Regions from separate parts of the Bifidobacterium sp. MSTE12 genome, predicted to be linked through region 2. Evidence: riboswitches for the same ligand, from Rfam matches in the RefSeq annotation. Region 2 holds a riboswitch; the other holds the start of a gene.

Region 1 (5,863 bases), on a different contig from region 2:
CATCATAGAACTCCGTCAGCAACTGGGCGTGACGCTCGATCACCGTACAAACGTCCCCCAAAGCTGGGTCGATGCGTTCGTCGCTGCCGGCGAATGCATTCTTGATATCCGCGAACAGCCATGGACGCCCCTGACAGCCGCGGCCGATGGCAACTCCCGCACAACCGGTCTCGGATACCATGGCCAATGCATCGTTGGCGCCCCAGACATCACCGTTGCCGAATACCGGAATGTCCAATGCCCCGACCAACTCGCCGATACGGCTCCAATCGGAATGCCCGCCATAGTATTCGGCGGTGGTGCGCGCATGCAGGGTCACGGCCTTGCAACCTTCCTCCTGCGCGATATGACCGGCCTCAAGGAACGTCTCGTGCTCATGGTCGATGCCGACACGGATCTTGGCCGTCACCGGCACATTCGCCGCATCGCAGACCTTGACCACGCGCTGGATGATCTCACGGAACAGATCCGTCTTCCAAGGCAGTGCCGATCCGCCGCCGCGCCGCGTCACCTTGGGTACGGGGCAACCGAAATTGAGATCGACATGATCGGCCATGTTCTCGTCGATAACGATCTTCGCCGCCTGTTCCACGATCGCCGGATTCACGCCGTAGAGCTGCAGCGAACGGATTTTCTCGCCGGGAGCGAAACGGCACAGCCGCAGTGCCTTGGGATTACGGGCCACCAATGCACGCGCGGTGATCATCTCGGCCACATATAGACCGTCCGGACCGTAGCTTTCGCAAATCACACGGAACGGCCAGTTGGTGACTCCCGCCATCGGCGAAAGCACGACCGGAGTGGCGACATGCACGGGCCCCAGATCGACGGGTCTGATAACGGGAGGAACCGACGGCCGTGCCGCGTCGGTACGCGGATCGAGCACGTCGGATTCCTCGTAGGCTGTCACAATGCTATCGGGCATACGAATGCTTTAGTACAGACCACCGGCTTCGGCGATCTTGACGGACTCGGGCCATGCCTCGCCGCCCATCTCGACCGGCACCTGCGGGTAACGGACGTGCTTCTCGCCGATGCGGGCGGCCACGTAATCAGCCACCTTGTCGAGGGCCACACGCTCCTGCTGCATGGTGTCACGTTCACGAATGGTGACGGCCTGATCGTCGAGGGTGTCGAAGTCGACGGTCACGCATAGCGGGGTGCCGATCTCGTCCTCACGGCGGTAACGACGGCCGATGGCACCGGCCTCGTCGTAGTCGATCATCCAGTCGTGCTGACGCAGGTCAGCGGCCAGGTTCTGGGCCACGGACTGCAATTCCGGCTTCTTGCTCAACGGCAGTACGGCGGCCTTGACCGGGGCCAGACGCGGGTCAAGACGGAGCACGGTGCGCTTGTCGACGCCGCCCTTGGTGTTCGGCGCCTCGTCGACATCGTAGGCGTCCACGAGGAAGGCCATGAGGGAACGGGTCAGGCCGGCGGCCGGCTCGATGACGTACGGCACATACTTCTCGCCGGTAGCCTGGTTGAAGTAGCTCAGATCCTCACCGGAATGCTTGGCATGGGCGGACAGATCGAAGTCGGTACGGTTGGCCACGCCTTCGAGCTCGCCCCAATCGGAGCCTTGGAAGCCGAACTTGTATTCGATGTCGACGGTGCGCTTCGAATAGTGGGCCAGCTTCTCCTTCGGATGTTCGTAGTGACGCAGGTTCTCCGGCTTGACGCCAAGGTCGATGTACCACTGGGTGCGGGCATCGATCCAGTACTGGTGCCATTCCTCATCAGTGCCCGGAGCCACGAAGAACTCCATTTCCATCTGCTCGAACTCACGGGTGCGGAAGATGAAATTGCCCGGGGTGATCTCGTTACGGAAGGACTTGCCCATGTTGGCGATGCCGAACGGCGGCTTGGAACGCGAGGAAGTCATCACGTTCTTGAAGTCCACGAAGATGCCCTGCGCGGTTTCCGGACGCAGGTAGTGCAGCGAGTTCTCGTCCTCGACCGGGCCGAGATGGGTGCGCAGCATCATGTTGAAGTCACGCGGTTCGGTCCAGTTGCCGCGGGTGCCGCAGTCCGGGCACACGATGTCCTTCAGGCCGTTCTCCGGCAGCTTGTCGCCATGCTTTTCGGCATAGGACTCCTCAAGCTTGTCGGCACGATGGCGCTTGTGGCAGTTGAGGCATTCGATCAGCGGGTCGTTGAACACGGACACGTGGCCGGAAGCCACCCACACGGCCGGCGGGAGGATGATGGACGTGTCGACGCCCACCACGTCACCTCGGGTGACGACCATGGAACGCCACCATTCGCGCTTGATATTGTCCTTCAGCGCGACGCCAAGCGGACCGTAATCCCATGCGGAACGGGTTCCGCCGTAGATTTCACCGGCGGGGAACACAAAGCCGCGACGCTTCGCGAGGGATACGACTTCATCGAGTTTGGATACAGCCACAATGCACCTTCTGGTTTGAACGGTTTGGGGTCTTTTTACAAGCGCACAGCCTACCGGCATGCACTGACAGCAGACGGGGCTGTCTAACTGGAATCCGTACCGCAGAATGATCTCCCCCGACCATACGTCACACGCATGAAACCATATGTTGGCGATGCCTTCAATCATATGGTCAATGGCAAGGATTTCGGTTGACCCGAATGCCTTGTTTTCGCAGCATGCTCACCGCGATTCACTCGCGGCCCGCACGCGCTTTGACGTAGCCGACGAAGCGGTCGACCGCCTCGGGGGTGTCGTGATGGAAGAAGCGGCACAACACTGTCAACACCCTCGTATAGGTTAAAAGCACTTTGTACATGCAGGGGAGCTTTTCGGCGAATGGTCGAAAGCTGAGAAAGGCGGCAAGCCTGACCCTTTGAACCTGTTGGTTAGGACCAACGTAGGGAGCAGCGTCATGAGTGACAACTCATATATCGATACCTCATATAGCACCTCTATCGATACACTATGCGGAGATGCACTGCGCGAACGGATCGCGCAGGCCGTCAACGATGTACGTGAGCAAACGCCGCTGGCGCAGTCGTTTACCAATTTCGTCACCATCAACCTCGTAGCCAATGCCCAGCTTGCGGCGGGCGGCACCGCGGCCATGAGCTTCCTGCCGGATGACATCGTCGACACCGCCGAAATCGCAGGACCGAACTACATCAATGTGGGCACGCTCCTGCCGTTCTACAAGGAAGCGCTGCCTCAGATCGCCTACGAGCTGCACAAGAACGGCAAGACCTGGGTGCTTGACCCGGTTGCCGCCGGCATCGGCAAGACGCGCACCGCGATTCTCGAATCCTTCCGCATGTATCCGCCGACCATCGTGCGCGGCAACGCCAGTGAAATCATCGCACTCGACGCGATGTGGGGACTCGCCACGTCCGACTCCGTTACTTCCGGCACCCGTCCGGCAGGCGTGGAGGCCGTCGACGAGGTGGACGCCGCGATCGAGGCCGCCCAGCGCATGGCGCGTCACCTGGCGAAGCACTCGCCTTCAGGCAAGGGTGCCGTCGCCGTATCCGGCGCCGTCGATCTGGTGACCGACGGCGAGCATACCTTCCGACTGCCCGGCGGCAGCGCGATGATGACGAAGATCACCGGCGCCGGCTGCTCGTTGGGCGGCGTGACCGCAACGTATCTGGCGGTCTCCGAACCGCTGGTCGCAGCCATTTCCGCATCGTTGCTCTACAATCGCGCATCCGAAATCGCCGAGCAGGAATCCAATGGACCGGGATCCTTCCAGGTCGCACTGCTCGATGCCCTGTGGAATGTGACCGCCGAGCAGGTGGCCGCTTCCGAAATCATCGAGGACTGACGATTCCACCGCACGTCACGCATGCATCGTTCCTTCGATGCCCGGCCATCATGCATGACAACGTGCGATGACAGCAAAATCGTGTACGTACGGCGGCACAGACCGGTAGTTCTGACATCACATCATCACAAGACTTCTGGATTACTTACCACAAACAAGGGGGAACCAACAATGAATGATTATCCATACGCGTCGATGCGCGACTGTTTCGACATGAGCGCGTACTTCGTGGTCGGCCCGCAGGACTGCAAGGGCCGTCCCATCACGGACGTGGTCGATGACGCGTTGCGTGGGGGCGCAACCTTCATCCAGCTGCGTGCCAAGAATACGGACGCCAAGGATCTGACGCTCATGGCACAGGACATCGCGCAGATCATCGAAGACAACGGCAAGTCCGATGCCGTGGCCTTCGTGATCGACGACCGTGTGGATGTGGTCTGGCAGGCCCGTAACAAGGGCATCAAGGTCGACGGCGTGCATATCGGGCAGACCGACATGGAACCGCGTGAAGCCCGCGCGCTGCTTGGCGAGGAAGCCATCGTGGGCCTGTCCGCCGAGACCGAAAGCTTGGTGAGGCTTATCAACGAGCTGCCGAATGGCTGCATCGACTATATCGGCGCCGGACCGCTGCATGTCTCCACCACCAAGCCGGAGGCTTCCGTAGGCGGCAATGACGGTTCCGGGAATACGCTCGACGAGGATCAGATCAACACCATCTGCACGGCGAGCGATTTTCCGGTCGTGGTCGGCGGCGGCGTCACGGCCGATGACATGGAGATGCTGGCCCGTTCGAAGGCGGCCGGCTGGTTCGTGGTGTCGGCGATCGCCGGTGCGGACGATCCGGAGGCGGCCACCCGTGAGATGGTGACCCGTTGGAAGGCCGTACGCGGGGAAACGAAGCATGGCTTCGCGCCGCGAGTGCAGTCGGCGGATACGGCAACGACCACCGATACGCAGATGACGGAGAGCAACAACGGGAAGTTCACGAACGCCAAGGAAGCGAAGGCCTCTTCCAAACTGGCCAAGCAGCAGCGCGTAGACATCGCCGCCCGCGGCTCCAAGCAGCGCGACAAGGCGCATGTCCGCAAAACCACGCCAGTGCATTTCGAAAACCGATTCGGCTCCTACGACCTTGAAGTGCCATATACCGAAATCAAGTTGTCCGACACTCCGGGCGTAGGCCCGAACGCGCCGTTCAAGGATTACAACACCGAAGGTCCCAAGTGCGACCCGAAGGAAGGACTGGCGCCGCTACGTCTCGACTGGATCCGCGATCGCGGGGACGTCGAGGAGTACGAGGGCCGTCGGCGCAATCTCGAGGATGACGGCAAACGCGCCATCAAACGCGGCAAGGCATCCAAGGAATGGCGTGGCCGCCAGCATAAGCCGCTTAAGGCGAAGGACCATCCGATCACCCAGATGTGGTATGCGCGTCACGACATCATCACACCGGAGATGCGTTATGTTGCCGAACGCGAGCACTGCGACGTGGAGCTGGTACGTTCCGAACTGGCCGCAGGTCGCGCGGTCATGCCGTGCAACATCAACCATCCCGAGGCCGAGCCGATGATCATCGGCTCGAGATTCCTTACCAAGCTCAACGCCAACATGGGCAATTCCGCAGTGACCTCCTCCATCGACGAGGAGGTGGAGAAACTCACATGGGCCACCAAGTGGGGAGCCGACACCGTGATGGATCTTTCCACCGGCAACGACATCCACACCACCCGCGAATGGATCCTCAGGAACTCCCCCGTGCCGATCGGCACGGTCCCGATGTACCAAGCGCTTGAAAAGGTGGAGGACGACGCCTCCAAACTCAGCTGGGAGCTGTTCCGCGACACCGTGATCGAACAGTGCGAGCAGGGCGTGGACTACATGACCATCCACGCCGGCGTGCTGTTGCGGTTCGTGCCGATGACCGCCAACCGCATGACGGGCATCGTCTCGCGGGGCGGATCGATCATGGCCGAATGGTGTCTGCAACATCATCAGGAAAGCTTCCTGTATACGCATTTCGATGAGCTGTGCGAGATCTTCGCCAAGTACGACGTGGCGTTCTCTCTGGGCGACGGCCTGCGGCCCGGCTC
Region 2 (5,863 bases):
AACGCACATCGATGTGCTTTCCCAAAGGAAAGCTGCGACCGAAACTCAAATCATCGGTATACAGCACCACATCACGATCATGCCCGGTTTGAGTCGGAGCATAGCTTGCGATGTCACGTCCCGGCACCCACGCCCCGCCTTCGGCGAGGACATCGCCCATGGCGTTGAACACCTCTGCAGGCGAGCCATCCGCAATGACGCCGCCCTCATACGAATCATCATTCGGCCTGCCCAGTACGATCACACGGTCCACAAGGTCAAGCCACACATCGATATGGTGCTCCACCACCACCATCGTCTCATGGCCGCGCTCAAGCACCTGTCTGACCGCGTCATGCACCTCCTGCACGCCTTCCGGATCCAGGTTCGCAGTCGGTTCGTCGAGCAACAGCAGTCCGGGATGCATGGCAAGCACGCCAGCCAATGCCAACCGCTGACGCTGGCCGCCGGACAGCCGACGTGTGGAATGATCCGTGCGCATGTAGTCCAGGCCCACGATGTCAAGGGCCTCACGCACCCGCTTCCAGATGGTGTCTCGTCCGAGGCCGAGATTCTCGCAGCCGAAAGCGGTATCGTCACCTGCACGTTCAAGAATCGTCTGGGCGTCCGGATCCTGCATCACCAGGCCGCTCCTGCCGCGTGCCGTACGTGAATCGATGCCGTCGATCAGCAGGCTGCCTTCCTGTTCGCCCTCATCATCGCCGCCGAGCACGCCGGCCAATCCAGCCATCAACGTACTTTTGCCGGCACCGGATGCGCCAAGCAGCAGTACGCGCTCCCCCGGCTTGATTTCAAAATCGACATGTCGCAACGCGAAATCCTTACGCGAAGCATGTCTCCATCCCCAGTCAACCGCCTTCACACCGGCTGCGACCACGGTTCCGACTTCATCCGTCGTCATCTATAGGTTCTCCAATCCGCGGTATCCCCGACCATATGAAGAGGGTTTGCGGCGTACGCGGCATGTACGTCGCAAACCCTCGCCCGTCTTGAGCGCGACGGCGCTCAGACCAGTTCCTGCATACGTCCGGATTCGAAGCGGTCAAGCACGCCGGTCTTCGCCAAAGCGAACTGCACCACCCACATGAAGGCACCTCCCATCACCGCGCCGGAAATCACGCAGCAGATGGTGAACGTGCTACCCTGCAACACGGTCCAGCCGGAATGGGTGAGCCAATCATAGCCGCCGTTGAACAGGCCGGTCAGCGCGCCGGCCAGGGTGACGGAGGCAATGTTCCACTTCTTGTAGGCGAACACGGCGAAGCCGATTTCCGCACCGAGACCTTGGAACATGCCTATGATCAGGGAGCCTCCGATGCCGAACGGATTACCCATGAGCGCCTCGATGAGCGCTGCCACGGTCTCCGCGAAGAACGCGGCGCCAGGCTTGCGCACGATGATGGCCGCCAGAGGACCTGCGAACAGCCACATGAAGTTGAACAGACCGCCCAAGCCAGGTGTCAGACTGTCGAAAGCGCCGATCGGAACGGCGTAGATGATATCCCAAGCCCAGAAGATCACGCCGGACGCGACGGCGATGATGGCCGCCACGACGATATCGACCACGCGCCACTTGTTGGAGTGCTTCTTTACTGCGGAAGACTGAATGCCAGTCATGAATTGTGCCTTTCTATTCCATCAAGGCACGGGAAAAGAGAGACGTCCGTGCGCCGGCATTACCCGGTATACGTTCATACGGTCGAAGCGCGTTCGCTTCCTCTCAGCCTTAACGGCCCCCGTGTCTGTGACAGATACTACACAAGGCACACGATTTTCGCCACCGCCTTACCGTAGCGGGACACGCATCAGCGATTCCGCGAGTTGCCTGAAGGTCGCGCCGAGACCGTCGGTACGCAATGCGCCTTCTTCGGTCAGCACCGCAGGACGTCCCGCCTCGCCGGTCTCGCGCAGTTCAGGTTCCAGCGGCAACTGTGCGAGCAATGGCACCTCGTATCCCAGATTCTGGGATAGCTGGAGGGAGACACGTTCGCCTCCGCCTTCTCCGAAGATCTTCAGCCGTTCGCCCTTATGCTCGAAATAGCTCATGTTTTCGACCACGCCCCGCACCTTCATCGGCACCTGCAGCGCCACCAGACCGGAGCGAACCGCAATGTCGGAGGCGGATGGCTGCGGAGTGGTGACTACCACGAGTTCGGCGTTCGGCAGGGCTTGCGCCACGGAAATCGCCATGTCTCCGGTGCCTGGCGCCAAGTCGAGCAGCAGCACGTCGGGCTCCCCCCACCACACGTCCGACAGGAATTGTTCCAGTGAACGCTGCAAGCGTGGGCCACGCCAGAGAATCGCACGGTCGGCTCCGGCGAACATGCCGATGGAGATCATCTTCACGCCCCAGGCGGTCACCGGCATAAGCATGCCGTTGAGGTTGGTGGGTTGCGTATGCACGCCGAACAATCGCGGCAGCGAGAAGCCGTAGATGTCGGCGTCGATGGCCGCGGTGTCGTAGCCCAATGCGGCAAAGGTCGCGGCAAGGTTGGCGGTGACCGACGATTTGCCGACGCCTCCTTTGCCCGATGCGATAGCGAAGATACGGGTCTTGATGCCTGGCTTGTTGAACGGGTTCTGTTTGCGTTCCGCCTTGAGACCAGCCACCAGTTGGGTGAGCTTGTCATGGCTCATGGAACCGACCTCGATATGAGGCTGCAACGTGGCATCCGGATATGAGGCCACTGCACCATTGATCTGATTCGTGATGGTCTGCGAAAGCGGACAACCTTCCACGGTGAGTTCGACGGCGACGGTCACGTCGTATGTGTTGTCCTCCCCTGTGACCGGCGTCGCGTCGATGGAAGCGATCATGCCCAAGTCGGTTACGGAACGACCCAATTCCGGGTCGATCACCTTGCTGAGACGTTCGTAGATTTGCGCTTCGATCATGCGCTCGTCTGTCATGGTTCCTCCTTGTTGCCGCGTACCAGCCTAGCGGTCATGCATGCGGCATGCCAGAGCTTCGTAGGTTTTGCTCACGAGAACTGCATCACACCGTACCGCTGCTCAGCAGTTGTTTGAACTGGTCCTCATTGAGCATGGGAATGCCCAATTCCTCGGCTTTTGCGGCTTTGGATCCGGCGTTCTCTCCGACCACCACCCAGTCGGTTTTCCTGCTGACCGAGCCGGCCGCCTTTCCGCCATGGGAGATAATGGCTTCTTTGGCGGAGTCGCGGGAGAAATCGACCAATGACCCGGTGACCACCACCGTTTTGCCTGCCAAGGTCTGCGGCAGATCGTTGGTTTCGGCCACCACACCCACGCCGGCGGTCTTCCACGCATCCAACACCGTGCCACGCCAGTTGCCTGGTTCGTGTGCGGCAGTGAACCATGTGACCACGGATTCGGCGATTTCCGGTCCGATACCGTCGATTGCCGAAAGTTCCTCGACGCTCGCGTGTTCGATTGCGTCGAGTGAGCCAAAGGCCGTGGCGATGGTGCGCGCGGTCGGCGGACCGAGGCGGCGGATCGACAGTGCCACGAGCACACGCCATAAATCCACGTGCCTCGCCTTTTCCATTTCGTCGAGCATCTTGCGCGTATTCTCAGCAGGGCGAACGTACACCGGCTGCACGCTGGTCACGCCGGTGCGCGACACCTTGGTATCCTCACGGATCACTACGGCGTCGGCCGGCACATTGTACTCTGGGTATTCCGAAACGGCGGCGCCGTTCACCTCCAGTTCGGCAAGTTTCTTGGCGGAGAGTTTCCTGGCCGAGGTCGGAGCGGTCCAGAATGCAGGCACCTGATGCCACAGTCCGGATCCTCCCACACGCTTGCGCGTCTTCTTGGTCTTGCCTGTATTGACGTCGACGGTTTCATGGATTTCGATGATCGGTGCCTCGCGCCATACGCGCACATCCTTCAGATCGGCGGCGGTCAGTGAGAACAGGCCCGCCTCGCTGGAGAGCACCGGCGTCTGCGCATCCGGCAACCGCAGTCCGGCAACCGGCTCGTAGGGTTCGGGCTCTTCGCCGGGTTGGACGAGTATTTCAGTGATCTCCGGCGCATACGTGTCAACGGAATCGGGGCGGTCCTCCTCCGGATTGGTCAGCGCGATCGCCGATTGATCGCCCAAATGTTCGATATCGAACGCCTTGCGGGAAGCCAAGTTGATGATGCGCTCGGTCAACTGCGCAGGGCATGATTCCACATTCGGGCAGCGAATGTCCTTGTCGCCCTTTTTGGCCGGAGCCAGTTCGGCACCGCAGCTCGGGCAGTGCGTTGGCATGACGAACGCGTGCAGACTCTCCTCCCGCCCCTTGCGGCGCTCGAGCACCGGGCCCACGAGCTCGGGGATCACGTCACCGGCCTTGCGTACCACCACGGTGTCGCCAATGAGCACGCCCTTGCGCTCCACTTCGAAAGGATTATGCAACGTGGTACGTGACACGGTGGAACCGGCCACATATACGGGCTTCAGGATGGCGACCGGGGTTACGCGGCCGGTTCGGCCGACCTGCACGGTGATGTCGAGCAGATCGGTGTTGACCTCTTCCGGCGGGTATTTGTAGGCGATGGCCCAGCGCGGCGCACGTGAGGTGGCACCGAGCGCGCGCTGCAATCCAAGATCGTCGACCTTCACGACGATGCCGTCGAGCGCGTGTTCGATATCGCCGCGATGTTCGCCGTAGTAGTCGATCATGTCAAGAATGTCGGTGAACGACGTGATTTCGCGATTATGCGGCGAAACCGGCACGCCCCACTTTTCATACAGCGCATATGCCTCGGATTGATGGTTGATCACGTCATGTCTGTCGGCACGTCCCGCGCCCCAGCGTAGTGAGCCGATGCCGTGCGCGTAGAAGCTCAGACGGCGCGTGGCGGTGATGCGCGGGTCCTTCTGTCTGAGGCTTCCGGCGGCGGCATTGCGCGGATTGGCGAATGGGGCTCGGCCGGCGTCCTCGTTCTCGCCGTTCAATGCGGCGAAGTCGTCCCAGCGCATGAACACCTCGCCGCGGATTTCCACGAATTCGGGAATATCGTCTTCCGGGCCGGCCAGATTCTGCGGAATGGTCGAAATCGTCCGCACGTTGAGCGTGATATCCTCGCCGGTCACGCCGTCGCCTCGCGTCAGTCCCTGTTCGAGCACGCCGTTACGGTACACGAGATTCAATGCCAGACCGTCGATCTTGACTTCACAGGTCATCGGCAGCGGTTTGGATTCCGGCCAGTCGAGATCGCGGATCACACTGTCGTACCAGTCACGCAGCTCTTCGATGGAAAACACGTCATCGAGGCTCATCATGCGCGAAGGGTGACGTACGGAGGCAAAATCGTTGGAAAAGGTACCGCCTACGCGATGGGTCGGCGATTGCGGGGTGTCCAAGGACGGGAATTGCGATTCCAATGCCTGTAGGCAGCGAAGCCGCGCATCATAGGCCGCATCGGACGATATGGGGGCATCGTCGATATAGTAGGCGATCTGATCGGATTCCACCCAGGCCGCGACCTTCGCCCACAGCCGGGCCGCCGCTTCGGCACTCAGCGAAGAGACGTCAAGCCGGTCGAGTCGCATGGCATCGGCGTCAGTGGACTGCAATGCCGCAATCCACCGTTCGGAACCGGGGACCAGTCGGGAGGCGTCGCCGTCGGCATCCACCGTAATCTCGGGTTCGGCGGTGCCATCGACCGAAACGTCGAAATCCCAAGCAAGCTGTTCGGAATCGTCATGCTGTGTCATGAATGTTATTCTCCGCTAATTGTTGAGCGAACGCAGGAACTGCATCTGTACCACGTCGGCACCGTCGCGCTCGGCGTCATCCATGCGCGAGGCAGCCACGGACAGCGTGCGTGCAGGTACGAACATGCCCTCATCCACGCATACGCGCGCCGCCCTGCGTACCAGCGAGGCGAC

The links. Region 2 has a riboswitch for thiamine pyrophosphate ahead of HMPREF1494_RS07270 (ECF transporter S component). Riboswitches for the same ligand answer to the same signal wherever they lie in the genome.
Region 1: it holds a riboswitch for thiamine pyrophosphate, as region 2 does, so the genes downstream of both, HMPREF1494_RS09130 (hydroxyethylthiazole kinase) here and HMPREF1494_RS07270 (ECF transporter S component) in region 2, are expected to answer to the same signal.

The regions. Positions count from the first base shown of each region.
Region 1 is NZ_AZYA01000037.1:85,831-91,693, forward strand. Features, by position in the region: gene dusB (tRNA dihydrouridine synthase DusB) at 1-925, opposite strand, end outside; gene HMPREF1494_RS09120 (glycine--tRNA ligase) at 935-2,410, opposite strand; partial or broken gene HMPREF1494_RS11920 (aldo/keto reductase) at 2,643-2,717, opposite strand; TPP riboswitch at 2,761-2,873, shown strand; gene HMPREF1494_RS09130 (hydroxyethylthiazole kinase) at 2,865-3,773, shown strand; gene thiC (phosphomethylpyrimidine synthase ThiC) at 3,945-5,863, shown strand, end outside.
Region 2 is NZ_AZYA01000034.1:154,342-160,204, reverse strand. Features, by position in the region: gene HMPREF1494_RS07275 (ABC transporter ATP-binding protein) at 1-901, opposite strand, end outside; gene HMPREF1494_RS07270 (ECF transporter S component) at 1,006-1,617, opposite strand; TPP riboswitch at 1,645-1,750, opposite strand; gene HMPREF1494_RS07265 (Mrp/NBP35 family ATP-binding protein) at 1,786-2,910, opposite strand; gene ligA (NAD-dependent DNA ligase LigA) at 2,996-5,689, opposite strand; gene HMPREF1494_RS07255 (tetratricopeptide repeat protein) at 5,705-5,863, opposite strand, start outside.